3 regions of the Bradyrhizobium sp. NBAIM08 genome follow, and region 1 is predicted to be linked to each of the others. Evidence: predicted binding sites of a transcription regulator. Region 1 holds the regulator's gene; each other region holds the start of a gene.

Region 1 (10,233 bases):
GACATAACTAAAGGGCGACGGCGGACCCGGCAGGCCTTGCTTAAGCTCTTGTAAGCTCTTGGCGCGGCCACGCGAATTTGGCAGAAGGACCGCTGATTTCCCTACAGGATTTTCGTAATGACAGAACCGGTGGCAGCTGAGGTTGGGCGCGATTTCATTCGTGACATCATCCAGGCCGACCTCGATCAGGGCAAATACAAGGAGATCGTGACCCGGTTCCCGCCGGAGCCGAACGGCTACTTGCATATCGGCCACGCCAAGTCGATCGCACTCAACTTCGGCGTCGCCCAGGAGTTTCCGGGCCGCTGCCACCTGCGCTTCGACGACACCAACCCGGTCAAGGAAGAGCAGGAATATATCGATTCAATCCAGGCCGACGTGCGCTGGCTCGGCTTTGACTGGGGCAAGAACCTGTTCTTCGCCTCGGACTATTTCGACCGCCTGTACGAATGGGCGGAGCAGCTGATCCGCGACGGCCTCGCTTATGTCGACGACCAGACCCAGGAGGAGATCCGCCTCTCGCGCGGCACGTTGACCGAGCCCGGCAAGAATTCGCCGTTCCGCGAACGCTCCGTGGAGGAGAACCTCGACCTGTTCCGCCGCATGAAGGCGGGCGAATTCCCCAACGGCGCGCGCGTGCTGCGGGCCAAGATCGACATGGCCGCGGGCAACATCAATCTGCGCGACCCAGTGCTGTACCGCATCCTGCATGCGCACCATCCGCGCACCGGCAACGCATGGTGCATCTACCCGAGCTACGACTATGCCCACGGCCAGTCGGATGCCATCGAAGGCATCACGCATTCGATCTGCACGCTGGAGTTCGAGGACCACCGACCGCTCTACGACTGGTTCATCGAGAAGCTGCCGGTGCCCTCACAGCCGCATCAGTACGAATTCGCGCGGCTGAATCTCACCTATACGCTGCTGTCCAAGCGCGTGCTGACCCAGCTCGTCCGCGACGGCCATGTCGCGGGCTGGGACGATCCGCGCATGCCGACCATGGCGGGCATGCGTCGCCGCGGCGTGCCGCCGGCTGCACTTCGCGAGTTCGTCAAGCGCATCGGCGTCGCCAAAGCCAACAGCGTGGTCGATGTCGGCATGCTGGAGTTCTGCATCCGCGAGGAGCTGAACCGCACGGCGCAGCGGCGCATGGCGGTCTTGAAGCCGCTCAAGGTGGTGATCGAGAATTATCCGGAAGGGCAGACCGAGGAGCTCGAGGCGATCAATCATCCCGACGATCCCTCGGCCGGCACGCGGAAGATCACGTTCGGCCGTGAGCTCTATATCGAGCAGGACGACTTCATGGAGAACCCGCCGAAGAAGTTCTTCCGCCTGTCGCCTGGCAACGAGGTGCGGCTGCGCTATGCCTATTTCGTCAAGTGTACCGGCGTGATCAAGAACGACAAGGGTGAGGTGGTGGAGCTGCGCTGCACCTATGATCCCGCGACCAAGGGCGGCAACGCGCCCGACGGCCGCAAGGTCAAGGCGACCATGCACTGGCTGCCGGCGGCGGCCTCCAAGCCGGCGGAGATCCGCATCTACAACCAGCTGTTCGCCAATCCGAGCCCGGATGCCTCGAACTTCGCGACCGATCTCAACCCGAACTCGCTGGAGATCCTCGCCGATGCGCGGGTCGAGGCGTCCGTTGCGGAGAGCAATTCGACCGAGCCGATGCAGTTCGAGCGCCAGGGCTATTTCGTGCGTGACAAGGACTCGACGCCCGGCAAGCCGGTGTTCTCGCGCACGATCGGTCTGCGCGACACGTTCGCGAAGGAAGTCGCCAAGGGTTGAGAAGGGCTGAGCAGGACATGAGCAGCGAGGCCGACGCCATCGTTTCCGCCATCATCGCGAAATGGTGCGCCGGCTTCGCGACGCTCGATGCGGCCGCGCTGTCCTCGCTCTATGCGAAGGACGCATTCTTCTTCGGCTCCAACCCGAAGCTCTATCGCGGCCGGGACGGCGTCGCCGAATACTTCAACGGCCTGCCGCGCTGGCGCAGGCCAAGCGCCGCGTTCTCCGATGTGCACGCCGCGCAGGCCGGCCCTGATCTGATCAACATGGCCGCGACCATCACGTTCGATCTCGCGGGCGAGCGGGATGATCTCGTCGTCAAGATGAGCTGGGTCATCATCCGCGAGGACGGCGAGTGGAAGATCGTCAATCACCACGCCTCCTCGCAGGCGCCGCTGATCTAGCAACGGGCGCCAGCCCGGAGAAAAGTAGGGCGCTCTTCGCCTGTTCCCGATCCGTACCGCTATTCGTGCAGCCGCACGGTCCGGTAGCCTCCGCAGCCGTCGCGTATCGTAAGGTGCAGGGGAATGGCGGAGCCGGGCCGGCCAGGACGGTCCCAGGGAGTTGCCGGGACGTGGCCGGTCGGCCGCGCGGCCGGCGGTTTTGCGCCGGTGGGCTTTGGCATCTGGCCGGCGATCATCGAGACGCTGCGCCAATGGGCTCGGGGCGAGGCCGGGCCTGGCCGGCTGTTGCCGTGGGTGCCGGTCGCCTTCGGCGGCGGCATTGCGCTTTATTTCGCCGCCGATCATGAGCCGGTGCTGTGGGTGGTTGCCGCCACAGCCATCGCGCTAATGCTCGGCGCGGTGCTGCTCCGGCGGAGCCGGCTGTTTGCGCCCGCCATCATGCTCGCGGCGGTCGCGGCTGGTTTTGCCGTGGCGACCTGGAAGACCGCGCGTATCGCGCACACCGTTTTGGCAAAACCGCTCTATTCGGTGTCGCTGTCGGGCTTCGTGGAAGCGCGCGACATCCGCGAGCGCACCGACCGTTTCGTGCTGCGCGTCAGCGCGATGGAGGCGCAGCGCAGCGACGTCAAGCTCGAGCGCGTCCGCCTCTCGGTGCGCAAGGGCACGGCGCCGGAGGTCGGCAGCTTCGTGCAATTGAAGGCGCGGCTGATGCCGCCGATCTCGCCGGTGCGCCCCGGCAGCTATGATTTCTCGCGCGACATGTTCTTCCAGGGCATCGGCGCCTCCGGCTTCGTGATGGGCGCGATCACGGCGTCCACACCGCCGGATGGCGGCGGCCTGCGGCTGCGCTATGCCGCCTTCATGCAGGGCCTGCGCGACGCGATCGACGCGCGCATCCGCGCAACGCTCGAAGGCGACAACCGCGCGATTGCGACGGCGCTGCTCACGGGGCGGCGCGATGCGATCACCGCGCCCGTGAACGATGCCATGTTCGTCTCGGGACTCGGCCATGTGCTGTCGATCTCCGGCTATCACATGGCGGTCGTCGCCGGCGTCGTCTTCTTCGCGGTGCGCGCGCTGCTGGCCTTGATCCCGGGGCTGGCGGCCGGCTCTGCCATCAAGAAATGGTCGGCCGCCGCGGCGCTGGTCGCGGCCGCGTTCTACCTGTTGCTGTCGGGCGCGGAGGTTGCGACGCAAAGATCGTTCTTCATGACGGCGGTGGTGCTGATCGCAGTGATGGTCGACCGCCGCGCCATCACCTTCCGCACGCTGGCGGTTGCCGCGCTGATCGTGCTTGCGGTCGCGCCGGAGGCGTTGGTGCATCCAAGCTTCCAGATGTCGTTTGCGGCAACGCTCGGGCTGGTGGCGCTGGTGCAGATCGGCATGCCGAACCTGCTCGCATCGCCCGATCATTCCGCGACTGCGCGGATCGCGTTGTGGGGCGGCCGGGAGATCGCGATGCTGTTCCTGGCCTCGCTGATCGCGGGGCTCGCGACCACGCCATACGCCGCCTTCCACTTCCATCGCGTGACCCCATACGGCGTGCTCGCCAATCTCGGCGCCATGCCGGTGGTCTCGGCGCTGGTGATGCCGGCCGGGCTGTTGGGGCTGCTCGCGGCGCCCTTCGGGCTCGACGGCGTGTTCTGGTGGGTGATGGGGATCGGCATCGAGTGGATGGTCCTGGTCGCGCGCTGGGTGGCGGCCCTGCCGGGCGCCGTCGGCCGCATTCCCGCCTTCGGGATCGCGCCGCTGATCGCAGCGAGCCTCGGGCTCATCGTGATGGGCCTGTTGCGCACGCCCTTGCGCTGGTCCGGCGCCCTGGTGCTGCTGGCAGCGATCCTCTGGGGACTGTCGGTGCGGCAGCCCGATATCCTGATTGCCGGGGATGGCGCGAGCGTCGCGATCCGGGGCGGGGATGGGCGCTTGCAGGTGATCCGCGCCAGCAAGGACAGCTTCCTGCTGAAGGAGTGGTTGGCTGCCGATGCCGATCCGCGCGATGCCGGCAACGCCTCGTTGGCGAGTGGGGTGTCGTGTGACGAGACCGGCTGCGTGGCGCCGCTCGCGGACGGAAGGCTGATCGCGTTGGCGACGCGCATCGACGCGCTGGCCGATGATTGCAGCCGCGCCGCGCTGGTGGTGACGGCGCGGCCCGCGCCGTCCGATTGCGCGGCGATGGTGGTCGATCGGGCGCGTCTTGCCAGCCAGGGCGCGCTGGCCTTGACGCGAAGCGGAGAGGGTTTTTCGGTGCAGGCGGTGAGGGCGCGAGGGGCAAGCCGTCCCTGGTTGCCGGCCGGCGCCGGCGAGGGAGATTTCGACGGCAGCCTCGTGCCGAAGACGGCCGTGCCCCGCAACCGGGACGCAACGCCGTCGGAGGCCGACTTGCAGGCCGACGATTGACGCGGGCGATTACAAATACCAAGCCAGCACGGCGCTAAGCCTTGCGTCGCCGATGACCGGCAGGGCCACCATTCGGCTCAGCCCGGCTGCGCGGGCTTCGGAGCCGGCGATCGAGCCGTCACGGGTGAGCTCGTCGTTGAGCGCGGGCATGCCGACGGCCCAGGCGCCGCCGATGCTGCCTTCGCCCCTGGCGATGGACTGCGCCGCATAGCGTGCGGCAAGGTCGATCTGCGCGCTGCAATCGCCGGCGCGAAAGACCAGCGCCGAACGGGCCTCGTTCGGGACCCAGATCTCGAAGCGTCGCGCAATCGGCGTTGCCTGCGCGGAGAGGAATGTCATGACCCAGGTCTGGTCGGTGCCGGTTCGATAGGGCACGCCTACGCCGAGATTGATCCCGACCTTGGCGGCGTCCTCCCAGCGCAGGAAGCTCTTGGCGTCGTGCAGGTCCTTGATGATCAGCGGCAGGCCCGCCTTCCATGTACGTCCGGGCAGGCCGAATCCGCGCGGAAATCTGGTGTGGCGGGAGTTGAATTCGAACATGTCCGCCGTGCCGTAATAGCCATCGACGAGCCCCATCTCATGCGAGAGATCAGGATCGTTGTGCCAGAGCTCGATCGCGCCGACATGCGCCTCGTCGTCGCCGCAGAACAGCACCAGCACGGCTTGCAGGAATTCGCCCGCGAACACCGGCACCGCCACGCCACAGGTGAGGCCGGCCGCAACGGCCTGATCGGTCCGCTTGAAATAGGAGTTGGCGAATTTCGTGAGGATGACGGGGTGGGCACAGGCCCAGGCCTTGCCTGGAAGTCCCTCGTCATATCCGAAGTGCAGCTCTTCGCTGACGGCCTTGAACGCGGACAGCCCTTCGTCGTAGAGGCCGCCGCCGAATTCCAGCCGCATGCGCGCCCGGTCGGGTACCCAGAGTTCAACGACGCGAATGAAGGTCTTCATGGAGCCTGTCCGCCGCCTCAAGCCATTGCAGCATCGGTCATCTGGCTGCGGAGCGGACGTTCAAAATTCAGGCAGGACGGCTCAAACTTCGTGCGGCGACGAGGCGCGGAGGCTCGCCGATCGAATGTCCTGAAACACAAACTCACCGGGCTCGCCGGCCTCGGCCGGCGACGGTAATTTCAATCCGGGCCTCGCCCCGTCGGGCGCAGGGCGTCAGCCGATCGGCAAGCGCGTGATCGTGGGCGGCCGCGTCTCGGCGACGATCTGCGGCTTGTGCTCGCGCTCGGGCACCGGCTGCGTCACCGGCAATTGCAGCACGGTCGCGCGCTGGCCTTCGACGAGCTGCGTCACCAGCACGTATTTGCCGTCGGGGAATTCGATCGCGTCATGATGGCGATCGGGAATGTGCGGGTCGATCTTGCCGAACTTGCCGACGCGAGAGTTCACGGTGCGCGTCCAGATCCAGCGGTTGTCGTAGCGGACATTGTCGGCGAAAGCGAGCTCCGTCCCCGGCAGCAGACAGACCGCGACGGAGGGATCGGCTTCGGAAGCGAAACCGCGCGTCGAGGTGCCGCGGAAGGTTGTCGTGACGATCGTCTCGCCGACTTCGGCGGGGCGCGTCGCGACGGCATGCAGGCTGTAGTCACACATCGGGTGCTCCTCATGCTGGGATAGCGACCCGCGTCTCTTTCGAGGCGCAGGCCTCTATCAGAGTGGAAGCATACAACGCTCTGCTCGGTTATGGGCAAATCTGCGGCTCGCGTCCGCAGCGCGCGATCACATTATCTTTCCCGGATTCGATAGGAACAAACCTCGCGTCCTTGCATTCGGCCGGAGCTATCAGCACTGCCGGCACAACTCTACCGGTGAAGCAGAGCGAGATTGCTGTGCGCCTGCGCGGGCGAATGTCGCGCGGGAGGATGGACCGGACAGCCGGCGCAGAACCAGAGAAACCGTCCAGCCGGAGCGGACAAGTATCCGCTCCGATCCTGGATCGCCGATGCCGATCGAAACGCGCGCGGCGCTTGATGTTTCCCGTATCAGTACTTCCGGTAAAGCCCGATCAGCTTGCCCTGGATCTTCACGCGGTTCGGCGGAAGAATGCGGACCTCGTAGGCGGCATTGGCGGGCTCAAGCGCGATCGAGGCGCCGCGGCGGCGGAAGCGCTTGAGCGTGGCCTCCTCGTCGTCGATCAATGCCACCACGATGTCGCCGGTATTTGCGGTCTCGTTGCGCTGGATCAGCGCCATGTCGCCGTCGAGGATGCCGGCCTCGACCATCGAATCGCCGCGCACTTCGAGCGCGTAGTGCTCGCCCGAGCCGAGCATGTCCGGCGGCACGCTGATGGTATGGCTGCGGGTCTGCAGCGCCTCGATCGGCGTGCCGGCGGCGATGCGGCCCATCACGGGCACCGCGACGGGGCGCTCGCCCTCGTCCGCGGGCGGGCTGGAGCTCGCGCGCACCTTGCCGAGATTGCCCTCGATCACGCTCGGGGTGAAGCCACGGCGATTGCCGGCGGCGGCCTGGAGCTCGGGCAGCTTGATCACCTCGATGGCACGGGCGCGGTTGGGCAGGCGGCGAATGAAGCCGCGCTCCTCGAGCGCAGTGATCAGGCGATGGATGCCTGACTTCGAGCGCAGGTCGAGCGCATCCTTCATCTCGTCGAAGGACGGCGGCACGCCGCTTTCCTTCAGACGTTCGCTGATGAACCGCAGAAGCTCGTATTGTTTGCGCGTCAACATCTCGACCAAAGTCCCCCGGTTGATGTCGTTCGATTCCGACACGATGAAGCCGGCACTAAGCCGCTACATCCTCGAAACAAATCATGAACGGACACTATATGTTCGATATGTGTTCCGCAACTGCTTAATTTATGGTGAACGCGGCCAAGCTCGCGGAATGCGTGTGGCTGGGCGGCTCAGACGGGCAGCCGGAGCACCTCGCAAGGCGTGCCTGCCTCGGCCTTCGGCGCGAACGGTGCGCGCACCAGAAGTACCTGTGCCGCAGCGAGATTCGCAAGAAGGGAGGAGTCCTGATGGCTGACCGGAAGGGCGACGCGCGTGCCGTCGTCGCGCTCCTCCAGCCGCGCACGCAGATAGTCCTCGCGCTGGTCGTTGGCGGCGAGATCGCGGCCCAGCACGGCGCGCTCGCGCCGATGATGAATCGCTGAACGGCCCGACAGGGCGCGAATCAAGGGGACCATGAACAGGAAGGCGCACACGTAGGACGACACGGGATTGCCGGGCAGGCCAATCACGCGCATCGCGCCTATCCGACCGTGCATCATCGGCTTGCCCGGCCGGATCGCGATCTTCCAGAACGCCATCGCGATGCCTTCGCCCTTGAGCGCCTGCTGGACCAGGTCGTGGTCGCCGACCGAGGCACCGCCGGTCGTGATCAGGATGTCGGCGCCGCTCTCGCGCGCGCGGCGGATGCCGGCGGACGTCGCCTCCAGTGTATCGGCGGCAATTCCGAGGTCGATGGTCTCGGCGCCCTCGCTGCGGGCGAGCGCATGCAGGGCATAGCCGTTGGAATAGACGATCTGGCCGCGACCAGGCGTGGTGCCCGGCATCACGAGCTCGTCGCCGGTGGCGAGAACGGCAACCCTCGGGCGGCGGATGACGGCGAGATGCGGATGATTCATTCCGGCGGCAAGGGCGAGATCGCGCTCGGTGAGGCGGATTCCCTTGCGCAGCAGCACGTCGCCTTCGCGGAAGTCGACGCCTGCAGGGCGGATGTGCCGGCCGAAACTGGCGGCTTCCTTGATCGTCACATGTTTGCCGTCGGCAGCCGTGTCCTCCTGGATCACGACGGCATCGGCGCCGTCGGGAACGACGCCGCCGGTGAAGATCCGCACGGCTTCGCCGGGGCCGACGCTTCCCGCGAACGGCCGGCCCGCCGCGACCTCGCCGACGACGGTCAACCTCGAATCGTTTGCCGCGTCGGCCGTGCGTACGGCATAGCCGTCCATCGCCGACATCGCCTCCGGCGGCTGCGTGCGCCGCGCCGCGACATCGCGGGCGAGCACACGATGGTAGGCCTCGTCGAGGCAAACCATCTGTTCAGCCAGCGGCTCGACGCCGGCCAGCACCGCGGCAAGCGCGTCAGAAACCGGCATCAGGGCCACGGGCGAACTCCTGCTGAGCACATCAGTCAATGGGCGGCGAGAGTTCTAGCCGAGTGCAGGCGTGAGGCAAAGCAGCACGCGGGATGATTTATCCTGCGTGATCGCGGGGTGGAGGAGGTCGGCTCAACTCCGCCGCGGCATGATGCGGAAGGCGAGACAGACCGGAACGAGGATTGCCATGGCAAGGACGAGAATGACGAGCGCCACGGCCAACATCGTTCAACGCCCCGTCGGATCGCCCGGACTGATGTCCGCGACGTCGGGCGGCTTGGGACCCTGATCCTTGTCCGGCAGCGGGTCCGCCTGGGATTTTAGGTCGGCGGCCTTGCTGATCAGCTTGGCGGAGAGGTCAGAATCCGAGGTGGTTCTGGCGAATTCGAGCAGGAGAGAGGCTTGCTTGGTGAGATAGGTCTTGCCCAGCACGTCGATCAGTCCAATGTAGAAGTCCCAACGGACTCATGAGTCCGAAGGGTGGTATTCCGTTCCCGGAACTCTGTATAAAAATGCACAAAGTGATCAGGTTCCACATTTTCAGCAGTTTTTGTTCCGGCAAGTGAGCGCGCTCCGGGCTTTCCCGCGGCTCAGATCCCCAGTGCTTTCAATGCGTTCCCGACATCACGCGGCGAGGTGACATGCACGGCGGTCAACCCGCGCGCCCGCGCTCCCTCGATGTTCTCGGCGAGGTCGTCGAAGAACACGATGCGCTCGGCCGGCACGCCGATCGCCGCCACGACATGGTCGAAGGCCTCGGCATCCGGTTTGCGCAGGCCGATGCTGGAGGACAGATACAGCTCGCGGAAATGGCCGAGCAGACCGGCATATTCCTTCGAGAAATAGTCGACGTGCGGCCGATTGGTGTTGGAGAAGGCATAGAGCGGCATCTGCTTCGCCGCCCGCGGCAACAGCTCGGCGATATCAGGCATCTCGCCGGCGAAAATCGCGTTCCAGCCTTCCAGGAATTGCGCATCCGAGATGCCGATCCCGAGCGAGGACCGCAGCGAGGCGAAATAGTCCCCATCGCTGATCTTGCCCATCTCGTGCAACCGGTAGGCCTCGTCGCGCACATAGCGCGCGATGATGGCCTCGGGCTGGCAGCCGGCATGTCCCGCCCAGCAGGCGATCGCCTTGGAGAAGTCGATGTCGAGCACAACGCGCCCGAGGTCGAACAGCAGCGCATCCGCGCTGCCGGGAGAGAGCGATGTCATTGCGTCCTTTTCACTTCGGTATGGCGCGTCAGTAACGATAGGGCTCGTGGTCGAACAGCGGGAACGCGCTGAACACGCTGGGCGCGTTGGTGGCGGCCGCCGGATGCAGGCAGGATTTGTCGAGCTCGGCGAATGAGGTGGCGCCCAGGAGGCCGAGGCAGCGCAGCACCTCGTCTTCGAGCAACTCCAGCATCCGCGCGACGCCGGCTTCGCCGGCTGCCGCCAGCGCCCAGCATTGCAGCCGGCCGATGCCGACGAGGTCGGCGCCCGCCGCGATCGCCTTGACGATGTCGGTGCCGCGGCAAAAGCCGCCGTCGACCATGATCCTGGCGCGGCCCTTCACGGCGTCGACGAT
Region 2 (10,233 bases), on a different contig from region 1:
TCGATGATGCTGGAGGATTACCTTGCGTTCGCCCGCGGCGATTCCGGCGAGCAGTCGCAGCCGACCGACATGGCGCAGGCGCTCGAGGAGCTGCGCAGCGATGCCGAGCGTCACGGCCATACCGCGACCGTCGCCTTCAACGGCCTGCCCGTGGTGACGGTGAAGCCGGCTTCGTTCAAGCGCTGCCTCGCCAACCTCGTCACCAACGCAGCGCGCTACGGCAAGAACATCGCCATCACCGGCCAACGCGATCACCGTTATTTGACCGTCACCGTCGACGATGACGGCCCCGGCATTCCCGCCCACTTGCGCGAAGAGGTGTTCAAGCCGTTCCTGCGGCTGGACAACGCCCGCAACCAGGATGAAGGCGGCACCGGCCTTGGCCTCGCGATCGCCCGCGACATCGCCCGCTCGCATGGCGGCGACATCACGCTCGGTGACAGCCCGATGGGAGGATTGAGGGCAAGCGTGCGGATACCGGTGTAGGCGAATGAGGTTAGAGAATGAATGGCACGGACGGATTCGTCGCTAAATTCGTCTCGCCGTTCGATGAGAGCGCAGTCATCATCGAGGATGATGGCAAGGTGGCCTACGCCTACATGCTCGATCGAAACGGGAAAATCTGTAGCGACGTGTGGCTCTACAATCGCTGCCCAACCCCGATTGAGCCTGAGTGGCACGACCCGGCGAACCTACCGTTCGCCAATCCGGCGGCGTTCGTCAACGAAAGCTCTCGCTTCGCCCCTCCCGGTTCGACCCACGAATTCACCGTCACGTGGACCGAAGCCGGCGGCCAGCTCGCCGCCAAAATCTTTCTACGCGATGTCTATTTCGCGCGATTGGAAGCCGGGAGTAAGCCGGGCTGGTCGGCCTTGGCTGCCAAGGACGGTCCGTTGGCGCAGGCGTTGAAATGACCCCACCTACTTCGGCAGCAGCGCCTTCAGCTTGTCCATGTCGCGCGTGTTCATCTTGAAGCCGCCGGGCATGACGATGTCACCGGGCTTCTGATCCGGCTTGCAGGCCCCGAGCCACTTGGCTTGCAGCGTCGTCGTGCTATCGCGCCCCGCCGCACCGGCAACGCCGCCCTTGGCGTGTGAGGTCGTCTTCACCGTGTAGGCCGAGTTGAAGTCTCCGGTGATCTCGGCATGCGAGGTCGTGCTGACACCGGCGACGCTGCACTCGGAATCGCTGACATAGCCGGTCGCGGTCTTCTTGATCTCCTGCTTGGCGCAGATCTGCTTGGCCATCGGGGAGACGTTGTTGCTCATCTCCTTGTCGACGGTCTCGTCGGTGCAGTGCTGCATGGTCATCTCGGGCATGGGCGAGCCCGATGTGACCAGCTTCATCTCCCAAAGACCGGCCTTGCGCAGCGGCAGTTCGTCGGCGCTGGCGCTGCCTGCCGACAACGCGAGGCAAAGCATCGAGCCGAGCAAAGCGAGTTTGCGCGTCATGAGGGAAGCTCCCGGCTGAGAGAGGTGCGGCGCCTACGACAGCGCCTCAGTACAGTGTGCGGATCGGCCGGTCGGCGGCGCCATAGGGCACCCAGCGGCAGGAGAACGAGATGTAGCCGCCCTCATAGGCCTGCACGCCCAGGAATTTCGCGACCTTGCCGTAGCGGGCGCAGTGATCGACGGCGACCTGACGCGCATCGACCTGGGTCGCCATCGAATAGGCGATGATGCCGCCGGTGTCGTTGCCCTTGAACGGCGGCACCAGAGAAAAGATGTCGGCGCGCGCCGACTGGCTCGCCATGCCCGAGACAATCAGGCTGGCAAGAAGGCCCGCGGCCGCAATGATTCGCATTCCCGTCACTCCAATTGGCTGGCGCCAGTCTACGGTGCCGGGACGGACGTGAAAAGAACCGAACCCCTGTTGGCCGCGACATCCTGGTCAAGTCCTGGCGAAGTGTTGCCGCGCTGCACTTGACCCGCCCCAACCTTCGCGGCACCGTCCGGCCTTCGCAAGACCTTAGCTGCCCGGATTGATCATGCGCGCCCCCTTCGAGAAATCGCTCCGTTTCGCCGCCGTGCTCGGCCTCATGTTCGGAGCGGTGTCGCTCGGCGAGGCCAGGGCCGCCAATCCGCTGGAGCTGAATTTCTGGCTGAGCGGGCCGCGCTATGACGGCGCCGTCGCCCCTTGCGACTGGGCTCTGCCGAGGATCGTGCACGAATTCGCCGAAAAGGAATCCAAGTTCTGGAATTCTTCGTTGCAGATCACCGGCTTCTCCGCCGTTCGCGAAACCGCGTTCCGGCCCTGGCAGTCCGACAACATTCCGCGCCGCTATTGCACCGGCGAGGCCATGCTCAATGACGGCAAGCCGCGCAAGGTGCATTTCTCGATCATCGAGGATGGCGGCTTCGCCTCCTACGGCAACGGCGTCGAATGGTGCGTCGTCGGGGTGGATCGCAACTGGGCCTATAACCCGGCGTGCCGCGCCGCCAAGCCCTGATTCCAGCAGCGGCTGGCTGGGCTGATCAGCCGGCCGACGACAGCTCCAATTTTGTTCTTGAAATGTTCCCATCGCCTGCTAGGCTGTGTGCACAGTCTAGTTGAGGGGCGTCGCCATGTTTTACTCCAGATTGCGTTCGTTGTCCCGTTTGATGATCTCGCTCACTCTTGCTGCGGGGTTGGCTAGCCTCGCCGGCGGTGCGAAGGCACAGGACAAGCGGCAGAACGCCCCGGGCGAGTTCGATTTCTATGTGCTGGCGCTGTCGTGGTCGCCCTCGTTCTGCGAGGAAGCAGCCGAACGCGGCGGCCGGTCCCAGATGCAATGCGGCGGACGGCCCTACGCCTTCGTGGTACATGGGCTGTGGCCGCAATACGAGAACGGTTTTCCGGAGTATTGCCAGCGCCCGGCGCCGCGGCTGAACCGCAACATCGTCTCCTCGATGCTCGATTTGATGCCGGCGCCGGGCCTGATCTTCAACGAATGGGACAAGCACGGCACCTGCTCCGGGCTGGAGGGCCGCGGCTATTTCGAGATGATCCGCAAGGCGCGCGCTGCGATCAAGATCCCGCCCGAATATCTCGATCTGGCGCAGGCCAAGACCGTCGCGCCGGCGGAGGTCGAGGAGGCCTTCATCAAGGCCAATCCGGGTCTCAGCAATGCCGCCGTCTCGGTCACCTGCAACCGGACACGGCTGTCCGAGGTCCGCATCTGCCTCAGCAAGGACCTGCAATTTCGCGCCTGCGACGAGATCGAGCGCCGCGCCTGCCGCCGCGACCAGGTGACGATGCCGCCGATCAGGGGCGGTTGAGGCCGACGTCTCAGATCGTCATTCCGGGACGCGCAAAGCGCGAACCCGGAATCCATCGACCAGCATAGCCCGCGGCGCAATGGATTCCGGGTTCGGTGCTGCGCACCGCCCCGGAATGACAGCAGTTACTTTCGGCGCGCGATGTCGTAACTCTCCGCCATGAACTACCGCCACGCCTTCCACGCCGGCAGCTTCGCCGATGTCATCAAGCACATCGTGCTGGCGCGCATCCTCACTTATCTGCAGGACAAGCCGGCAGCGTTCCGCGTCATCGACACCCATGCCGGCGCCGGCCTCTACGATCTCGACAGCGACGAGGCGCGCCGCGGCGGCGAATGGCTGACCGGCATCGCGCGGCTGCTGCAGGCGCGCCTGTCGAACGAGAGCGCGGCGCTGACGAAGCCTTATCTCGACATCGTCCGCGCCTTCAATCCGAAGGTGGAGCTCAAGGTCTATCCGGGCTCGCCGTTGATCGCGCGCGGCCTGCTCAGGCCGCAGGACCGGCTCGTCGCCTGCGAGCTCGAGCCGAAGGCACGGAAAGCGCTGATCGATGCGCTGCGCCGCGACGAGCAGGCCCGCGTGGTCGACCTCGACGGCTGGGTGGCGCTGCCGGCCTTCGTGCCGCCGAAGGAGCGGCGTGGCCTCGTGCTGATCGATCCGCCGTTCGAGGCCAAGGACGAGTTCGAGCGGCTCGGCGAAGCCTTCTCGGCAGCGTTCGCGAAATGGCCGACCGGTATCTACGTAATCTGGTATCCCGCCAAGAACCGGCGCGCCACCGACACGCTGGCGCAAACCGTGGCGCGGCTCGCAGCTGCAGCAAAACCGCCTGGAAAATGCCTGCGCCTCGAATTCAGCGTCGCGCCGCAAGCCGACAGCGCCGCCCTCACCTCCACCGGTCTCTTGATCGTCAACCCGCCCTACACGCTGCACGGCGAGCTCAAGACCATTCTGCCGGAGCTGGAAATACCGCTCGGCCAGGGCGGTGCTGCCAGATTCCGGCTGGAGGTGCCCAAGCCTTAGCGCCAAGCATTGACGCCAAGCCGTAACACTCCGGCATTCTTGGGAAAAATATGCAGGACCGGTAGTCAATCTGCAAAGAACCGTATTATGCTATTTCCGTGACTGGCTTTACGTTCCGCTTCCGCGAATGGTTGCGGCGGAGTGAAGGCCCTAAGAAAGATCCCGCCGGACCGATCAGGTCCGTCCAAGGATGGCCAGCTCCCGGGCTCCGTAAGGCCCGGTCATGTCGCGACGTGAGTCTGCGTCGCGACGGAGGAGCAATGAGGGGGAGTTTCCCGATGGCCATGACGGGAACGGTCAAGTTCTTCAACGGCGAGCGCGGCTACGGCTTCATCAAGCCTGACGACGGCGGTCGCGATGTCTTCGTTCACATCACTGCTGTGGAGCGGGCGGGACTGAAGGACCTTGCCGAAGGACAGCGTATTACTTTCGAAGTCGAACCGGACAAGAAGGGGAAGGGACCGAAGGCGGTCAATCTGGTGATCCTCTCCTAGCAAGCCTGGCGAAAAAAAATCCCGGCCGCGAGCGGCCGGGAGGCTGGTCCGGTATTTTCTTCTTTGGATGTCAGAAGCGATAGTTCACGCCTGCGCGGACAACGTTGGCGCTATAGCCGTTTGACACGCCCGTGATTGCGAACTGGCTGGTCGACAGATCGATGTAGAGATATTCGAGCTTGGCGCTCCAGTTCGGCGCGAGGCCGACTTCCGCACCGGCGCCGATGGTCCAGCCCGCGGTGGTGTGCGACTCCGACCAGCCGAAGGTCTGCGCGCGCAGCTCGCCGAAGGCGAGACCGGCGGTGCCGTAGAACAGCACGTTGTTGAACGCATAGCCGGCGCGGCCGCGCAGGGTGCCGAACCACGGATTGGAGAACTTCCACGGCGCGAACGTGTCGTCGGCGCCGGCGGCCTGGATGTCGCCCTCGACGCCGAACACCCACGGGCCGTTCTGGAAATTGTAGCCGGCCTGCACACCGCCGACGAAGCCGGACGGCTTGGTGGGGTTGTTGTCGACCGAGCCCCATTCATAGCCGATATTGCCGCCGAGATAGGGACCCGCCCAGCTATAGGCATTGAGCGGCTGATTGACGGTATAGGGCGCACGCTGCCCGTAACTGAGATCGGCGGCCTCTGCCGAAGCTGTCCAGCCGGCTGCAACCAACGCGGCTGCGCCCACAACGAGCCTCTTCATCACTCACTCCAACGCCACTGTCGCAACCCGAGCGATGCCCGCGCCGCCGCGCGAGCAAAATCGCATGGTTACGGAACCAAGAGCTTTTCGCGTAGGATTTATCGAGAGTTTTAAGTTAAAGGGCTGTTAAGCCGGGTTACCGCCTGCTTAACAGACTTAAGGAAGCGTTACCGGGAGCTGCCCGCCATCCTCTGTGCGTGCCGCATGGCCGGAACTTCAAATCAGTCCCCCCAGCGCCTAAATTCGTCCCATGGTTCACGATTCCCCCGACAATCCGGACGACCGCGCGCGCAAGGCGCCGCCGGCTGCGAGCGACACGCCGCCCGAGCGGCTGGCCGGGCCGGACGTAGATCCCGCGGCGGCAGGGGGCGATGACGAGGACGATGCCCTGCTGCCGGACATCCTGGAAGAGAGCGGCGCCGTCGGCGAAGGCCCGCTCGCGACCGGTCACGAGGCGATCGAGCGCGCGGTCCGCCTCGCACCGACCTCGCCTGGCGTCTATCGTATGCTCAATGCGAACGCCGACGTGCTCTATGTCGGCAAGGCCAAGAACGTCAAAAAGCGCCTGTCCAGTTATGCGCGCCAGAGTGCGCCGCTGCCGGCCCGCATCCTGCGCATGATCGCGGCCACCGTCACGGTGGAGATCGTCTCGACCACGACCGAGACCGAGGCGCTGCTGCTGGAAGCCAACCTGATCAAGCAGCTGCGGCCGCGCTTCAACGTGCAGCTTCGCGACGACAAGTCGTTCCCCTACATCCTGATCACCGGCGACCATTGGGCGCCGCAGATCCTGAAACATCGCGGTGCGCAGACCCGGCCCGGGCGCTATTTCGGCCCGTTTGCCTCCGCCGGCGCGGTCAACCGCACCATCACGGCGCTGCAGCGCGCGTTCTTGATCCGCTCCTGCACCGATTCCTTCTTCGAGAGCCGCACCCGGCCCTGCCTGCTCCACCAGATCCGCCGCTGCGCCGGACCCTGCACCCGGGAGATCGATTTCGGCGGCTATTCGACGCTGGTGCGCGAGGCCAGCGACTTCCTCTCCGGCAAGAGCCATGCGGTGAAGCAGGAGCTCGCCGGCGAGATGGAGAAGGCCTCGAACGAGCTCGAATTCGAGCGCGCCGCACTGTACCGCGACCGCCTCGCCGCGCTGTCGGCGATCCAGTCGCAGCAGGGCATCAATCCGCGCACGGTGGAGGAAGCCGACGTGTTCGCCATCCACCAGGAGGGCGGCTTCTCCTGCGTCGAGGTGTTCTTCTTCCGCACCGGACAGAACTGGGGCAACCGCGCCTACTTTCCGCGCGCGGAGAAGAGCTTTACCCCGGAGGAGGTGCTGGGATCCTTCCTGGCGCAGTTCTACGACGACAAGCCGCCGCCGAGAAACATCCTGCTCTCGCACGATATCGAGGAGAGCGAGCTGCTCGCCAACGCGCTATCGATCAAGGCTGGCCACAAGGTCGAGGTCACCGCGCCCAAGCGCGGCGAGAAGAAGGAGCTGGTCGCCCACGCGCTGACCAATGCGCGCGAGGCGCTCGGCCGCAAGCTCGCGGACACCGCGACGCAAAGCCGGCTGCTCGAGGCCATGGCCGCGACGCTGAGCCTGCCGCACGTGCCCAAACGCATCGAGGTCTACGACAACAGCCACATCCAGGGCACCAACGCGGTCGGCGCCATGATCGTCGCGGGCCCAGATGGCTTCGTGAAGAACCAGTACCGCAAGTTCAACATCAAGTCGGAAGGGATCACGCCCGGCGACGACTTCGCCATGATGCGCGAAGTGCTGGAGCGCCGCTTCAAGCGCCTGATCAATCCGCCCGAGGATGCCGCCAAGGAAGGCAACAAGGCCAAGGACGACGATTTCCCGCAATGGCCCGACCTCGTGATCATCGACGGCGGCCGCGGCCAGCTCAACGCCGTGCGCGAGATCTTCGCCAATCTCGGCCTGACCCAGGTGTCGCTGATGTCGGTCGCCAAGGGACCGGACCGGGATGCCGGCCGCGAGACCCTGTTCATGCCGGAGCGCGAGGCGATCAAGCTGGAGCCGCGCGATCCCGTACTCTATTTCATCCAGCGCCTGCGTGACGAAGCCCACCGCTTCGTCATCGGCTCGCACCGCAAGCTGCGCAAGAAGGACATCCGCGAGGCTGGTTTGCAGGAGATTCCGGGCATCGGCCCGTCACGCAAACGTGCCTTGCTGCACCATTTCGGAACCCTGAAGGAGATCGAACGGGCCTCGATCGCCGATCTCGGCAAGGTTCCGGGGGTGAGCGCCGAGAGCGCGCGCAGGATTTTCGAGTATTTCCATCCCCAACCGGGATGAACTAAAGGGGGACCGCAGTCATATGATCGTCGTGTCCGCACCTCATTTGGGGCGCGGGACGGTTGACGTTCAGGCAGCAGCGGTATTGGTAGGACGGATGAACATCGCCACCACACGAGGGACGACCAGCCGCGCGATGTCCCTCCCCAACATCCTGACCTATGGCCGGATCGCCGCGATCCCGGTCGTGGTCGGATGCATCTATGCGCAGTCGATTCTGGATCAGCCGCTCTGGCTGCGCTGGCTCGCGGTCGCCCTTTTCATCGCCGCAGGGGTGACGGATTACCTCGACGGCTATTACGCGCGGATCTGGAATCAGCAATCGGCTTTCGGCCGCATGCTCGATCCGATCGCCGACAAGCTACTGGTCGCCTCCTGCCTGTTGATGCTGGCCGCGGACGGCATCATTCACGGCTGGTCGCTATGGGCCGCCATCGTGATCCTGTGCCGCGAGATCCTGGTCTCGGGCCTGCGCGAATATCTGGCTGCGCTCCGTGTCAGCGTGCCCGTGACCAAGCTTGCGAAGTGGAAGACCACGGTCCAGCTGGTTGCGATCGGCTTCCTGATCGCCGGCCCAGCCGGCGATCAGGTGGTGCCGGTGGTCTCGATGATTGGCCTCGCGCTGCTGTGGGCTTCGGCGATCCTCACCATGTACACCGGCTACGACTATTTCCGCGCCGGCATCCATCACCTCATCAAGGAGGACGAGGGATGAAGGTGAAGTATTTCGCCTGGGTGCGCGAGCGCGTCGGCAAGGCCGAAGAGACGATCGAGCCTCCCGCGAGCGTGCGCACCGTCGAGGAGCTGATCGCCTGGCTCTCCGGCCAAAGCGAAGCCTATGCGTACGCGTTCGAGAAGCCGAAGGTGATCCGCGCCGCGATCGACCGCGCTCACGTCAAGCAGGACGCCGCCATCGCAGGCGCCCGCGAGATCGCGTTCTTCCCGCCCATGACCGGCGGCTAGCCTCATGACCTGCCCCGTCACCATCCGTATCCAGGAAGACGATTTCGACATCGCGCGCGAGATCTCGGTCCTGACGAGCAGCCGGACGGATATCGGCGCTGTGGTGACATTTTCCGGCATCTGCCGCGCCGACGAGGACAGCGCCACGGTCGCCGCGCTGACGCTCGAACATTACCCGGGCATGGCGGAGGAAGAGATCAGGCGCCACGCCGAAGAGGCCGTCTCGCGCTGGCCGCTCAACGGCATCACGGTGATCCACCGCGTCGGCCGCTTGATGCCGGGCCAGAACATCGTGCTGGTGGTGACCGCCTCGCAGCACCGACAGGCGGCGTTCCAGGCCGCCGAGTTCCTGATGGACTATCTCAAGACCAGCGCGCCGTTCTGGAAGAAGGAAGAGAGCGCCACCGGCACCGGCTGGGTCGAGGCCCATGCCCGTGACGACGAAGCCGCCGCACGCTGGACCAAATCCTGATGGCCAAGCCAACGAAAAAGACCGCGCGCGGCCGCGCCGCGCCTAACCTCGCGAAGGTGGGACCCGGCGAGCTTCTCACGCTGCTCGACTTCGTCCGCTATGCGGTGAGCCGCTTCGTCGAGGCCAAGCTTTCCTTTGCTCATGGCACGACCGACCCCGTCGCGGAAGCCGCGTTCCTGGTCTGCGAGGCGCTGCATCTCAATCCCGACCAGTTCGAGATCTTCGCCAACGCGCGCGTCAGCGCCGCGGAAGGCAAGACCCTCCTTGACCTCATCCATCAGCGCGTCACGACGCGCAAACCGGCCGCCTATCTCGTCAACAAGATCTACATGCGCGGCCTGCCCTTCTATGTCGACGAGCGCGTCATCGTTCCGCGCTCCTTCATCGGCGAGCTCCTGGAGTCGCATTTCGGCGCCCACGGCGAGGCCGGATCGCTGATCGACGACCCGACGGCGGTCGAGCGCGTGCTCGATCTCTGCACGGGCTCGGGATGCCTTGCGATCCTCGCCGCGCATCATTTCCCGAACGCCACCATCGACGCCGTCGACATCTCCAAGGGCGCGCTCGAGGTCGCTGCGCGCAATGTCGGCGAATACGGGCTCGAGGACCGCATCAGCCTGTATCGCGGCGATCTGTTCGCCCCTCTCGGCGGCAATAGATACGACCTGATCATCACCAACCCGCCCTACGTCGACGCCGAGGGCATGGCGGCATTGCCGCCGGAGTGCCGGGCCGAGCCGAAGCTCGCCTTCGATGGTGGCGCCGACGGTCTCGACGTGGTGCGCCGGATCCTACGCGATGCGCCCGACCACCTGACGGCGGATGGCGGGCTGATTTGCGAGATCGGCCGCGGCCGCGAGCTGGTCGACGAGGCCTTTCCGGAACTGCCGCTGCTCTGGCTGGACACCGAAGATTCCGAGGGCGAGGTGTTCTGGATCGCGGCCGCCGATCTCGGCTGATTCATCGCGGCCGATCACGCTCCGTCGGAACAAGTCAAATATCGCCACGTTCATCCC
Region 3 (10,233 bases), 990 kb from region 1:
CGCTTGGCACAAAGCTCTTCGCCGAGGTGCGCGGCCAGCGACTGCCCTTACAGGTCGCCGCCATGCCCTTCGTGAAAAACACCTACAAACGCTGAGGACGAGACATGACCACGACGCTGTACACTTCCGACCATGAATGGCTCGCCATCGACGGCGATGTCGCCACGGTCGGCATCACCGATTACGCCCAGCAGCAACTCGGCGACGTCGTGTTCGTCGAGCTGCCCAAGGTCGGCCGCGCGCTGAAGAAGGCCGAAGCCGCCGCCGTCGTCGAGTCCGTCAAGGCGGCCTCCGACGTCTACGCACCAATCTCGGGTGAAGTGCTCGAGGCCAATGCCGAGCTCGCATCCGAGCCGGCGCTGGTGAACTCGGATGCGCAAGGCAAGGCCTGGTTCTTCAAGATCAAGATGGCCGACAGAAGCGAGCTCGGCGGCCTCATGGATGAAGCCGCCTACAAGGCGCATACGGCGTGAGATGAAGCGAAGTCTAACCTCATGCTCAGTGTCATCACCCGCGAAGGCGGGTGATCCAGTACGCCGCGGCCCCTCGGTTCAATCCGCGCTGCTGGAGAGTACTGGATGCCCCGCCTGCATGACACTGACAGCGAAATCTGAAGCGAGGACCCATGATGACCGCGCACCGCAAATCCAACGGCGACACCGCCAGTTTCGTCCGCCGCCACATCGGCCCATCGGCGCGCGATGTCACCGCCATGCTTGAAACAGTCAGTGCCAAGAGCGTCGATGCGCTGATCGCGGAAACGCTGCCGGCCTCGATCCGGCAGGCCGGCCCGCTCGACCTCGGCAAGCCCTTGAGCGAGACCGAGGCGATCGCGCACATGACCGAGCTTGCGCGTCAGAACCAGGTCTTCACCTCGCTGATCGGCCAAGGCTATTCCGGCACGGTCCTGCCCGCAGTGATCCAGCGCAACATCCTGGAGAACCCGGCCTGGTACACGGCCTACACGCCCTATCAGCCCGAGATCAGCCAGGGCCGGCTGGAGGCGCTGCTCAACTTCCAGACCATGATCTGCGACCTCACCGGGCTCGACGTCGCCAACGCCTCCCTGCTCGATGAAGCCACCGCCGCCGCCGAAGCCATGGCGCTGGCCGAGCGCCACTCGCAGGTCAAGGCAAAGGCCTTCTTCGTCGACAAGGACGTGCATCCGCAGACGCTGGCGGTGATGCGCACCCGCGCCGAGCCGCTGGGGTGGACCCTGGTCGTCGGCGATCCCCTCACCGATCTCGACAAAGCGGACGTGCTCGGTGCGCTGCTGCAATACCCGGGCTCATCCGGCGCGCTGCGCGATCTCAGGCCCGCGATCGCGGCGCTGAAGGCCAAGGGCGCGCTCGCCATCGTTGCCGCCGACCTGCTGGCGCTGACGCTGCTCGCCTCGCCCGGCGAGCTCGGGGCCGACATCGCCATCGGCTCGGCCCAGCGCTTCGGCGTGCCGATGGGCTATGGCGGCCCGCACGCCGCCTATATGGCGGTGCGCGATGCGCTGAAGCGTTCGCTGCCCGGCCGCATCGTCGGCCTCTCCGTCGATTCCCGCGGAATGCCGGCCTATCGCCTCGCGCTGCAGACCCGCGAGCAGCACATCCGCCGCGAGAAGGCGACCTCCAACATCTGCACCGCGCAGGTGCTGCTCGCCGTGATCGCCTCGATGTATGCGGTCTATCACGGCCCCGAGGGCCTCACGCAGATCGCGCGCAACGTCCATCGCCGCGCCGCCGTGCTCGCGACCGGCTTGCGCAAGCTCGGCTTTGCGCCTGCGAGCGAAAGCTTCTTCGACACGCTCAGCGTCGATGCCGGCGGCAAGCGCGAGGAGATCGTCGCGCGCGCGCTCGCCGAGAAGATCAATCTCGGCATCAGTGATGCCGCGCTTCGCATCGCGCTCGACGAGACCACGACGCCTGCGACGATTGAAGCAGTCTGGCGCGCCTTCGGCGGCAAGCTTGCCTATGCCGAGATCGACGCCGAGACGCGCGAGGCGCTGCCGGACGCGTTGAAGCGCGCCACCGCATTCCTGACCCATCCGGTGTTCCATGCGCACCGCTCGGAGACCGAGATGCTGCGCTACATGCGCAAGCTCAGTGACCGCGACCTCGCGCTTGACCGCGCCATGATCCCGCTGGGATCCTGCACCATGAAGCTGAACGCGACCACCGAGATGATGCCGTTGACCTGGCCGGAATTCGGCTCGCTGCATCCGTTCGCCCCGCGCGAGCAGGCGGCCGGCTATCACGCGCTGTTCGCACGCCTGGAGAAATGGCTCTGCGACATCACCGGCTATGACGCGATCTCGCTGCAGCCGAATTCGGGCGCGCAGGGCGAATATGCCGGGCTGCTCGCGATCCGCGGCTATCATGCCGCGCGCGGACAGGGCCATCGCAAGATCTGCCTGATCCCCTCCTCCGCCCACGGCACCAATCCGGCCTCGGCCGCGATGGTCGGCATGGACGTGGTGGTGGTGTCTTGCGAGAAGAACGGCGACGTCGACGTCAATGATCTCCGCGCCAAGGCGGAGAAGCACGCGAACGACCTCGCAGCTGTCATGATCACCTATCCCTCGACCCACGGCGTGTTCGAGGAGCACATCCGCGAGATCTGCGACATCGTGCACGGCCATGGCGGCCAGGTGTATCTCGACGGCGCCAACCTCAATGCGCAGGTCGGCCTTTCCAGGCCCGGCGATTACGGCGCCGACGTCAGCCATCTCAACCTGCACAAGACCTTCTGCATCCCGCATGGCGGCGGCGGCCCCGGCATGGGCCCGATCGGCGTCAAGGCGCATCTCGCCCCGTTCCTCCCCGGCCACCCCGCGACGAAGGCAGACGCGCCGGTCGGTCCGGTCTCGGCCGCGCCGTTCGGTTCGGCGTCGATCCTTACCATCTCCTACATCTACATCCTGATGATGGGCGGTGAAGGCCTGAAGCGCGCCACCGAGATCGCGATCCTCAACGCCAATTACATCGCAGCGCGCCTCGATCCGCATTTCCCGGTGCTCTACAAGAACGAGAAGGGACGCGTCGCGCATGAGTGCATCGTCGATCCGCGTCCGCTGAAGACGACGAGTGGCGTCACCGTCGACGACATCGCAAAGCGCCTGATCGATTACGGCTTCCACGCCCCGACCATGAGCTTCCCGGTACCGGGCACGCTGATGATCGAGCCGACCGAATCGGAATCCAAGGCCGAGCTGGATCGTTTTTGCGACGCCATGATCGCGATCCGCAAGGAAATCGCCGAGGTCGAGGCCGGTCGCTTTGAGATCGCAGCCTCGCCCCTGCGCCACGCTCCGCACACAGTGCACGACATCGCCGACGACGATTGGAAGCGCGCCTACACCCGCACGGAGGGTTGCTTCCCCGACGGCGTCTCGCGCTCCGACAAATATTGGTGCCCCGTCGGCCGCGTCGACAACGTCTATGGCGACCGCAACCTGGTGTGCTCCTGCCCGCCGGTGAGCGATTACGCAGAAGCTGCGGAGTAGGATGTGTAGGGTGGGTTAGCCTCGCGGCTGCGCAAAGCGCAGTCCGCGACGCGTAACCCACCACTTCTGCGTCCGCTGAACCGAACGGTGGTGGATTACGCCTTCGGCCCTACGGCACTGCGTGCGCCGCTAGGGCGCAATCAACAACCGGCGCTCGCCATCCCACCGCCAAAGCCGTTCATTGGTGAGCAGCGTGCCGCCCCACCAACGTCGAATCGGATTGTGGCGACGGAAATCTTCGCGGCCTTCCAGAACCGCTTTGCCAAATTCGGTCAGCGACAACCGGCTCCGACGATAGGCGGCGTTGCGACCTCGCGCATCGTGCGGGGCGAGCGTCGCGAGTTTCGGATCGAGACCTGCGACCGCCGGCATCGGGCCCGACGCAAGCCCTTCGAGCAACGGACCCAGCTCCCACTGGTCGAACACGCGCGTTTCGAGCAGCCCGCCCGGCTGAAACAGTTCTTTTGTACGGTTGTGCCCCCTTGCAATCAGCTCGATAAGCCGCGCCTCCGTCGCGCCCAATCCGGTGATTGGTGACGGCAGTTCAGCTAGCAACGCTTCCAGAGCCGGCTTCAGGAAAGGTAGCCTGGGTAAATCCCTTGTCAGCAACCCGAAGCAAAGTTCAGGCGTCGGCGCCCGATACGCCTCCCAGGCCATGTTGGCTATCTCGAAGTCGCACTCTGCGATCTCCGATTCCCGCACCGTACGATCGCGAAGTTGCGGGCCGTCCGCTTCGCGCAGATCGAAATTGACCCGTCGCAGTCTCAGACAATGGGTGATCGATGGATGGGACCGCAAATAGTCCAGGATCCAGATCAGTTGCAATTGACTGTTAGGCTCAGGGTCGAACCACAGCTCGATGAACTCGACGCCATAGGTCTCGCAAAACCAAACCAGGCCAGTCTCCTTGTGTGCGAGACCGGTCTGAGGCAACCGGCCAACAAGATCGGACCACCGCACCTCCGGATCGCCCCTGTAATAGCCTCCCGTAAGATAGTCCTCGAGGTGGTGCGACGTAGGCAACGGCCCCCAAACGAACCGAAAGATCAACGGGACGACCATGTCAGCACGACCGGCATAGGTGAGACCAACGCCGGACGAACTAGTCAGAATCACACGCTTCATCGTCGACGCGCCCTCACGCAACACGAAACGGGCACCGAAGACGTCGGCAACTCAACGTCCTCAGTGCCCGCTCCTCGCGAAAAATTTTCGCGTTAGGTCTTACTCGTCCGCCGGCTCCTCGCCGTCGGCGTCGCGCTCCGGCGTGCCGGCGAGAATCTGCTCGGCGATCAGGCCGGAATTCTGGCGGATCGCGGTCTCGATCTTGGCGGTGATGTCGGGGTTGCCCTTCAGAAACGCCTTGGCGTTCTCGCGGCCCTGGCCGAGGCGCTGGCTGTCATAGGAGAACCAGGCGCCGGACTTCTCGACGATGCCGGCCTTGACGCCGAGATCGAGGATCTCGCCCATCTTGGAGACGCCCTCGCCGTACATGATGTCGAACTCGACCTGCTTGAACGGCGGGGCCAGCTTGTTCTTGACCACCTTGACGCGCGTGGTGTTGCCGACCACCTCGTCGCGCTCCTTGATCGCGCCGATGCGGCGGATGTCGAGGCGGACGGAGGCGTAGAATTTCAGCGCATTGCCGCCGGTGGTGGTTTCCGGCGAGCCGTACATCACACCGATCTTCATGCGGATCTGGTTGATGAAGATCACCATCGTGTTGGATTTGTTGATGGAGGCCGTGAGCTTGCGCAGCGCCTGGCTCATCAACCGTGCTTGAAGTCCCGGCAGCGCATCGCCCATCTCGCCCTCGAGCTCGGCCTTCGGCACCAGCGCCGCCACCGAATCGACCACGAGAACATCGACCGCGCCCGAGCGCACCAGGGTGTCGCAGATCTCCAGCGCCTGCTCGCCGGTGTCGGGCTGCGAGATCAGGAGCTCGTCGATGTTGACGCCGAGCTTGCGGGCATAGACCGGATCGAGCGCGTGCTCGGCATCGATGAAGGCGCAGATGCCACCCTTCTTCTGCGCTTCCGCCACCGTATGCAGCGCCAGCGTGGTCTTGCCGGACGATTCCGGCCCGTAGATCTCGACGATGCGCCCCTTGGGCAGGCCGCCGATGCCGAGCGCGATATCGAGCCCGAGCGAGCCGGAGGACACCGCCTCGATGTCCATGGAGCGGTCGTTCTTGCCGAGCTTCATCACCGAGCCCTTGCCGAACTGGCGCTCGATCTGAGAGAGCGCGGCAGCCAGAGCTTTACTCTTGTCCATGGAGGATCCTTCGACGATACGCAGGGCAGTTGCGGACATTGGGTCGTGCTCCTTATGGCGAGGATTCGCGTGAGGGACAAACGGTTGCGAGGCAGCTCGGCGATAAAAGCAATGTACCCCATTTGTTCTAGGTTCGCAATATGTTCTTTTGCGGATTTTGTCTTTCTGACTGGACCAGGAGACAACGGAGCTGGTCGAACCGGCCATGCTGGATCGTCACGCCGTCGGCACTGCGTGCACAACTGAACAGACGCGGATCCACTTCTGGATCCTAATGCATCATCACCGCGCGGACCGTGGCCACTATCGGTGATGAGACCGCTGACTCGCGCTCCCGCCTCCTCACACGGAAAGAGCGCGCCATGTTGAAGCGACGACGTTTCAAGCAGCAACTGACCCTTCAGGACCGGCTGTCGGCATGGGTGAAGCAGGTCCGCGAGCAGGCGTCCAAGCTACCTCCCGGGCCGGAGCGGGACGCGCTGCTCAAGAAGGCGCGCCAGGCCGACGTTGCCAATCATCTGAACGATTGGGTCAAATCGCCGGGGCTGCAGCCGCCGGAATAGCCGCCTACGCCGGGTTCCTCGAAGCGACCATGACCGGGATCAACGACGCGCGACTGGGCGCCGTCATGTTTCCGTAATCCTACGGCACCGAACCTTTTCGCGGTCTCGGGCCTTCTGTGGGGATGGGACCGCAACTTTTGGGGATCTCTGGTCATGACGAACAACGACACGCAGCACGATACGCTGAGGCGAAAGCCGCTGCTGGACGCCGCCCACGAGGAGATGGTGAAGTTCGAGCGCAAGGAAAACGAGTTCCGCAAGCAGGACCGCGAAGAGCGCGCCGCCGAGCTCCGTCTGCCGCTGAACGAGATCAAGGTTCATTAGGCACTGCCAGGACCGCCGTCCGGAGCGGGCCAGGCCCGCCCGCGATGCGGCACTCCGCTCTGTTCCTTGCCCGGAACCTCCGATCGGCATCGCCGGTCGGGGCGCCGCGACCGCGGATGCAGTAGGTAGCTAAATACTACCAGCAACCCATTGGCGAAGCGATGAAATCGGCAGGACCCCTACTGTGCATGGGGTTGTTTTGCCACTTTTGAGAGGCAAGGCACGCCAGCGCCGTCGATCGGACGGCCCGGCACGTCGGTCCCGTCTGCAGCAGCGCATGCTACAGCACCGCCAGCAGAACCAAGCCTATCACTAGCACGACGAAGCCAGCCGCCGTCGCGGCGGCGAATGACCGCTCTACGTTATCCATATGATGCCACCCCGTTTCCGGCGCGCCACGTTTCCCCCATGGCTGCGCCGAACGGATAAAATCTTGCCGACGGGTGTGTCCGCAGTGGTGCGGACGGATGTCGAAATTGGGACCGGTACGGGGCCAGTGTGCGGCCTTTCGATCGCGCACCTGCCGGCGGTCCGCCTGTCAGGCTGTCGTCAGCCAGCCGGCTAGGGTCGCCCGGCTACCGGCCAGCGCGGGGCTCCTGCTCCTCCTGCGTCAGGCGCAGCGAGAAGGCGCGGATCGCGGGCGCCGCCAGCAGCACGACCGGCAGCATCGCGGCCCATGCGATCAGCCAGGACACCATCCAGTGCCGCACGAAGAGCATCGGGCTGCCGGCGGGAAAGCTGGCGATCCCCGCCGCGATCAGCGAGGTCAGCCCGGACTGGATGATGCCGAAGACGAAATGCGAGTAGCGGCGGGGAATGCCGAGCATGAGGCGCCCATGGTTGCTTGCCCGTGATCGGCAAGCAAGGCACATGCCGTCGAGCGGATCCGGCGCTTCGATTGGAACCGCGATGCGGGACCGCCGGATGCACCCCGGCCGGGCTCCAGGAACTTTGTTCATGGTCGGAGAACCACGGAGGCGCGGGCGACATTTTTCTTGCCTGCGGAATATTGCGACGACCAACATGTTTGCAGGCACAAGGGTGAATCGTGGGAGGTGACCATGAATCACAGGGCGTCGAGTTCACCATCGCCAAGACGGCGATTCCCGGAGTCTGGCAGTGGCAGTTCCGCATCGGCGACCGGATCAAGACCGGCAAGACCGAGACCAGGATCGACCTGCTGGCGATCCGGCGCGTGCAGCTGCGCATCGACCGCGAGCTGAAGGCGATCGGGCGAAAGACGGCCTGAACCGTTTCGCCTTCTGCGTCATAGCGCGCGTCAGTCGGCGCTGGGCAGCCGACGCATGGTGAACTCGATATCGCCGCCGGGCAATTCGCGCCAGGTCTCGACCTCGCTCATATAGCCGGCCTTGGGGTAGCGGGCGAAGAAGGCCTGCGCCCGCTCCCGTGCCGCCGCCCGCGGCAGCGTGAAGGTCTCGCGCAGATAGCCATCGCCGGCGGACTGGCCGGGCTTGCCGGCCGCCTTGCGCCGGCGCGCCATCCGCTCGGCGAGATCCCGCGGACGATCGGCCATGTCCTGCCTTCCTCTGCGCACTACGTTACGGACAATGTAGGGCGCGGGCCGGATCAAGAGGAGTCCTTCCGAGGAGCATTGTGCCTCCCCGGAACGGGTCAGTTGGCGGCCGTCCCGCTCTTGGCCTTCTTCGGCGCACTGGTCGCGGCCGACGCCTTCGGCGCCGCCGGCTGCTTCGGCTGTTCGGCGCGCATGCCGCCCCAGGGATCGCTGGACGCCTTGGTATCCGGAATCTTCTTCAGCGTTTCCTTGTAGGCCTTCTCACGCTCGGCCTCGATGGCCTTCTCCTCCGGCGACTTGCTCGGGGCATCCTGCATCAAATTGATGTTGGGCATTTGCGCGTAGGCAGGTCCCGCCAGCACGGCCAGCACCGCGGCCAAACGGAAAAGCTTCATCATCCACTCCTTAAGTCTTCCATGAGGCGCGGATCGCCCCGCGCCGTGTCATCCTCGTCAGCCCGGTCACGACCCGGTGGCAGCTAGTGCCGATCCGATCGGCATGATTTGGGCGCCTGCAGCCAATCGTCCCAGATCGGACCGCATTTGGTGCACCCGCTCAGCGCGAGACCGAGCAGGCCCATGCCAAAGACGAGGATACAGCGACGCAACATCATCCACCCCTACCCAAGCCAGGCATCATATCGGGCCAAGTCAGGCATTTTCAAGCCGAGGCGGCCGGCGCCAGACCGGGTGACTTTGCCTCGCGGATGCGCGCACAATGCGGTGAAACATCCGGCAACACAGGAGAGCGCGACAGCAATGCAAACGCAGCCAGAAGCCGAGTTCGGCCCCGCCGACGCCAGTCGCATCCTCGGCGAGGTCTTTGCGCCCTGGGTCCAGGATCTCAACCTCGCGGTCGAGCGCATCGAGCATGTACAGCCCGCGGACGACCCGGACTGGCAGCCCGGCGCGCTGCTGCGCATGCCGTTTTCGGAGCGGCTGTGCCGCAACGGCGGCGTGGTCTGCGGCCAGGCCCTGATGGCGCTCGCCGATACCGCGATGGTGATCGCGATCCTCGCGGCCAATCGCGGCTACCGTCCCATGACCACGGTCGATCAGACCACGCATTTCATGCGCGCGATCGCCGCGTCCGACGTGCTGGCGGATGCGCGCGTGGTGCGGCTCGGGCGCACCATGAGCTTTGGCCGCGTCACGCTGCTCTCGGCCGCCGACGGCAAGCCGGCCGCGATGGTGTCGAGCGCGTTCGCGATGCTGCCGGGGTGAACGCGCCCTGAAAACAAGAGAGCCGCGCGAAGCGCAAGGCTCGAGGCGGCTCTCGATGGAAATCGTGTCGGGACAGCAAGCGCGATCGCGCTTGCCGTCATTGCGCCGGCAATGTCACTTGCCGAGGATCTCGTCGGCCGCGGTGACGACGCTGACGGTCGGATTCTTTCCGCAATAGGCGCCGAACTTCTTGGCATTCTCGATGAAGACGTCGGTGTCGATGATCGCATTGTCCTCGTCGCCCTTGTACCAGCCGTCCATCCAGGTCAGCACGACGCCGATGTTGTCCTCGCCGCTCTCGAGGAACTGCTTGCAGGTCATGGTCGAGAGGTCCCACTTGACGGCGTGGGCGGGCATCGAGGCCAGCGAGAGCGCTGCGGCGAACAAAATCGAAAGCGAAGTCTTCATCAATATCTCCATCGGCGCGTCGCGCCATAAAGGAAAGGCACTTGTGTAGGCTCTTTGGGTAGGCTCTTTGGGCAGGTTCGTGGGAGCGGCTCGCCGCTCCAACGTCGTAAACAAAGTCTGAAACGCCGTGCAAGTAGCGCCAGTATTGAGTTTAGTTCAACGTAATTTCTATGCACTACTTCATACTCATCGGCAGGACTGATGCAGATGATTGAGAAGCGCACATCGCAACGTCACCGTGTTTTCAAGGGCGGAAAGATCACGTTCGAAAACAGCGGCATTCCTTGCACGGTGCGAAACATGTCGGCGGGCGGCGCGGCGATCGACCTCGACACTCCCGTCATGTTGCCGCAATCGGTCACGCTCTCGATCGCCTGTGACCATTTCGTACGGCATTGTCGCACAGTTTGGCGC

Evidence for each region. The regulator LexA, encoded in region 1, represses DNA repair genes until DNA is damaged. The targets are predictions, from matches to a motif close to TGTTCNNNNTGTGTTCNG.
Region 2: the regulator LexA is predicted to act here: its motif matches at 2,502-2,519, upstream of I6F37_RS15715 (ribonuclease T2).
Region 3: the regulator LexA is predicted to act here: its motif matches at 5,898-5,915, upstream of recA (recombinase RecA).

The regions. Positions count from the first base shown of each region.
Region 1 is NZ_JADYVR010000001.1:170,689-180,921, reverse strand. Features, by position in the region: gene I6F37_RS00860 (glutamine--tRNA ligase/YqeY domain fusion protein) at 118-1,794, shown strand; gene I6F37_RS00855 (SgcJ/EcaC family oxidoreductase) at 1,812-2,198, shown strand; gene I6F37_RS00850 (ComEC/Rec2 family competence protein) at 2,322-4,595, shown strand; gene I6F37_RS00845 (GAF domain-containing protein) at 4,605-5,546, opposite strand; gene I6F37_RS00840 (hypothetical protein) at 5,760-6,197, opposite strand; gene lexA (transcriptional repressor LexA) at 6,587-7,288, opposite strand; gene glp (gephyrin-like molybdotransferase Glp) at 7,465-8,673, opposite strand; gene I6F37_RS00825 (hypothetical protein) at 8,893-9,096, opposite strand; gene I6F37_RS00820 (HAD family phosphatase) at 9,255-9,878, opposite strand; gene I6F37_RS00815 (alpha-hydroxy acid oxidase) at 9,907-10,233, opposite strand, start outside.
Region 2 is NZ_JADYVR010000004.1:224,850-235,082, forward strand. Features, by position in the region: gene I6F37_RS15690 (ATP-binding protein) at 1-486, shown strand, start outside; gene I6F37_RS15695 (hypothetical protein) at 504-914, shown strand; gene I6F37_RS15700 (DUF3617 family protein) at 921-1,451, opposite strand; gene I6F37_RS15705 (hypothetical protein) at 1,498-1,803, opposite strand; gene I6F37_RS15710 (hypothetical protein) at 1,988-2,449, shown strand; gene I6F37_RS15715 (ribonuclease T2) at 2,565-3,257, shown strand; gene I6F37_RS15720 (23S rRNA (adenine(2030)-N(6))-methyltransferase RlmJ) at 3,417-4,277, shown strand; gene I6F37_RS15725 (cold-shock protein) at 4,556-4,771, shown strand; gene I6F37_RS15730 (outer membrane protein) at 4,842-5,465, opposite strand; gene uvrC (excinuclease ABC subunit UvrC) at 5,716-7,782, shown strand; gene pgsA (CDP-diacylglycerol--glycerol-3-phosphate 3-phosphatidyltransferase) at 7,880-8,497, shown strand; gene moaD (molybdopterin converting factor subunit 1) at 8,494-8,745, shown strand; gene I6F37_RS15750 (molybdenum cofactor biosynthesis protein MoaE) at 8,750-9,217, shown strand; gene prmB (50S ribosomal protein L3 N(5)-glutamine methyltransferase) at 9,217-10,176, shown strand.
Region 3 is NZ_JADYVR010000001.1:1,157,335-1,167,567, forward strand. Features, by position in the region: gene gcvT (glycine cleavage system aminomethyltransferase GcvT) at 1-95, shown strand, start outside; gene gcvH (glycine cleavage system protein GcvH) at 105-473, shown strand; gene gcvP (aminomethyl-transferring glycine dehydrogenase) at 629-3,493, shown strand; gene I6F37_RS05735 (hypothetical protein) at 3,623-4,618, opposite strand; gene recA (recombinase RecA) at 4,718-5,806, opposite strand; gene I6F37_RS05745 (hypothetical protein) at 6,130-6,330, shown strand; gene I6F37_RS05750 (hypothetical protein) at 6,484-6,654, shown strand; gene I6F37_RS05755 (DUF2798 domain-containing protein) at 7,230-7,481, opposite strand; gene I6F37_RS05760 (hypothetical protein) at 7,703-7,903, shown strand; gene I6F37_RS05765 (hypothetical protein) at 7,934-8,188, opposite strand; gene I6F37_RS05770 (hypothetical protein) at 8,287-8,583, opposite strand; gene I6F37_RS05775 (PaaI family thioesterase) at 8,947-9,411, shown strand; gene I6F37_RS05780 (HdeA family protein) at 9,526-9,819, opposite strand; gene I6F37_RS05785 (PilZ domain-containing protein) at 10,021-10,233, shown strand, end outside.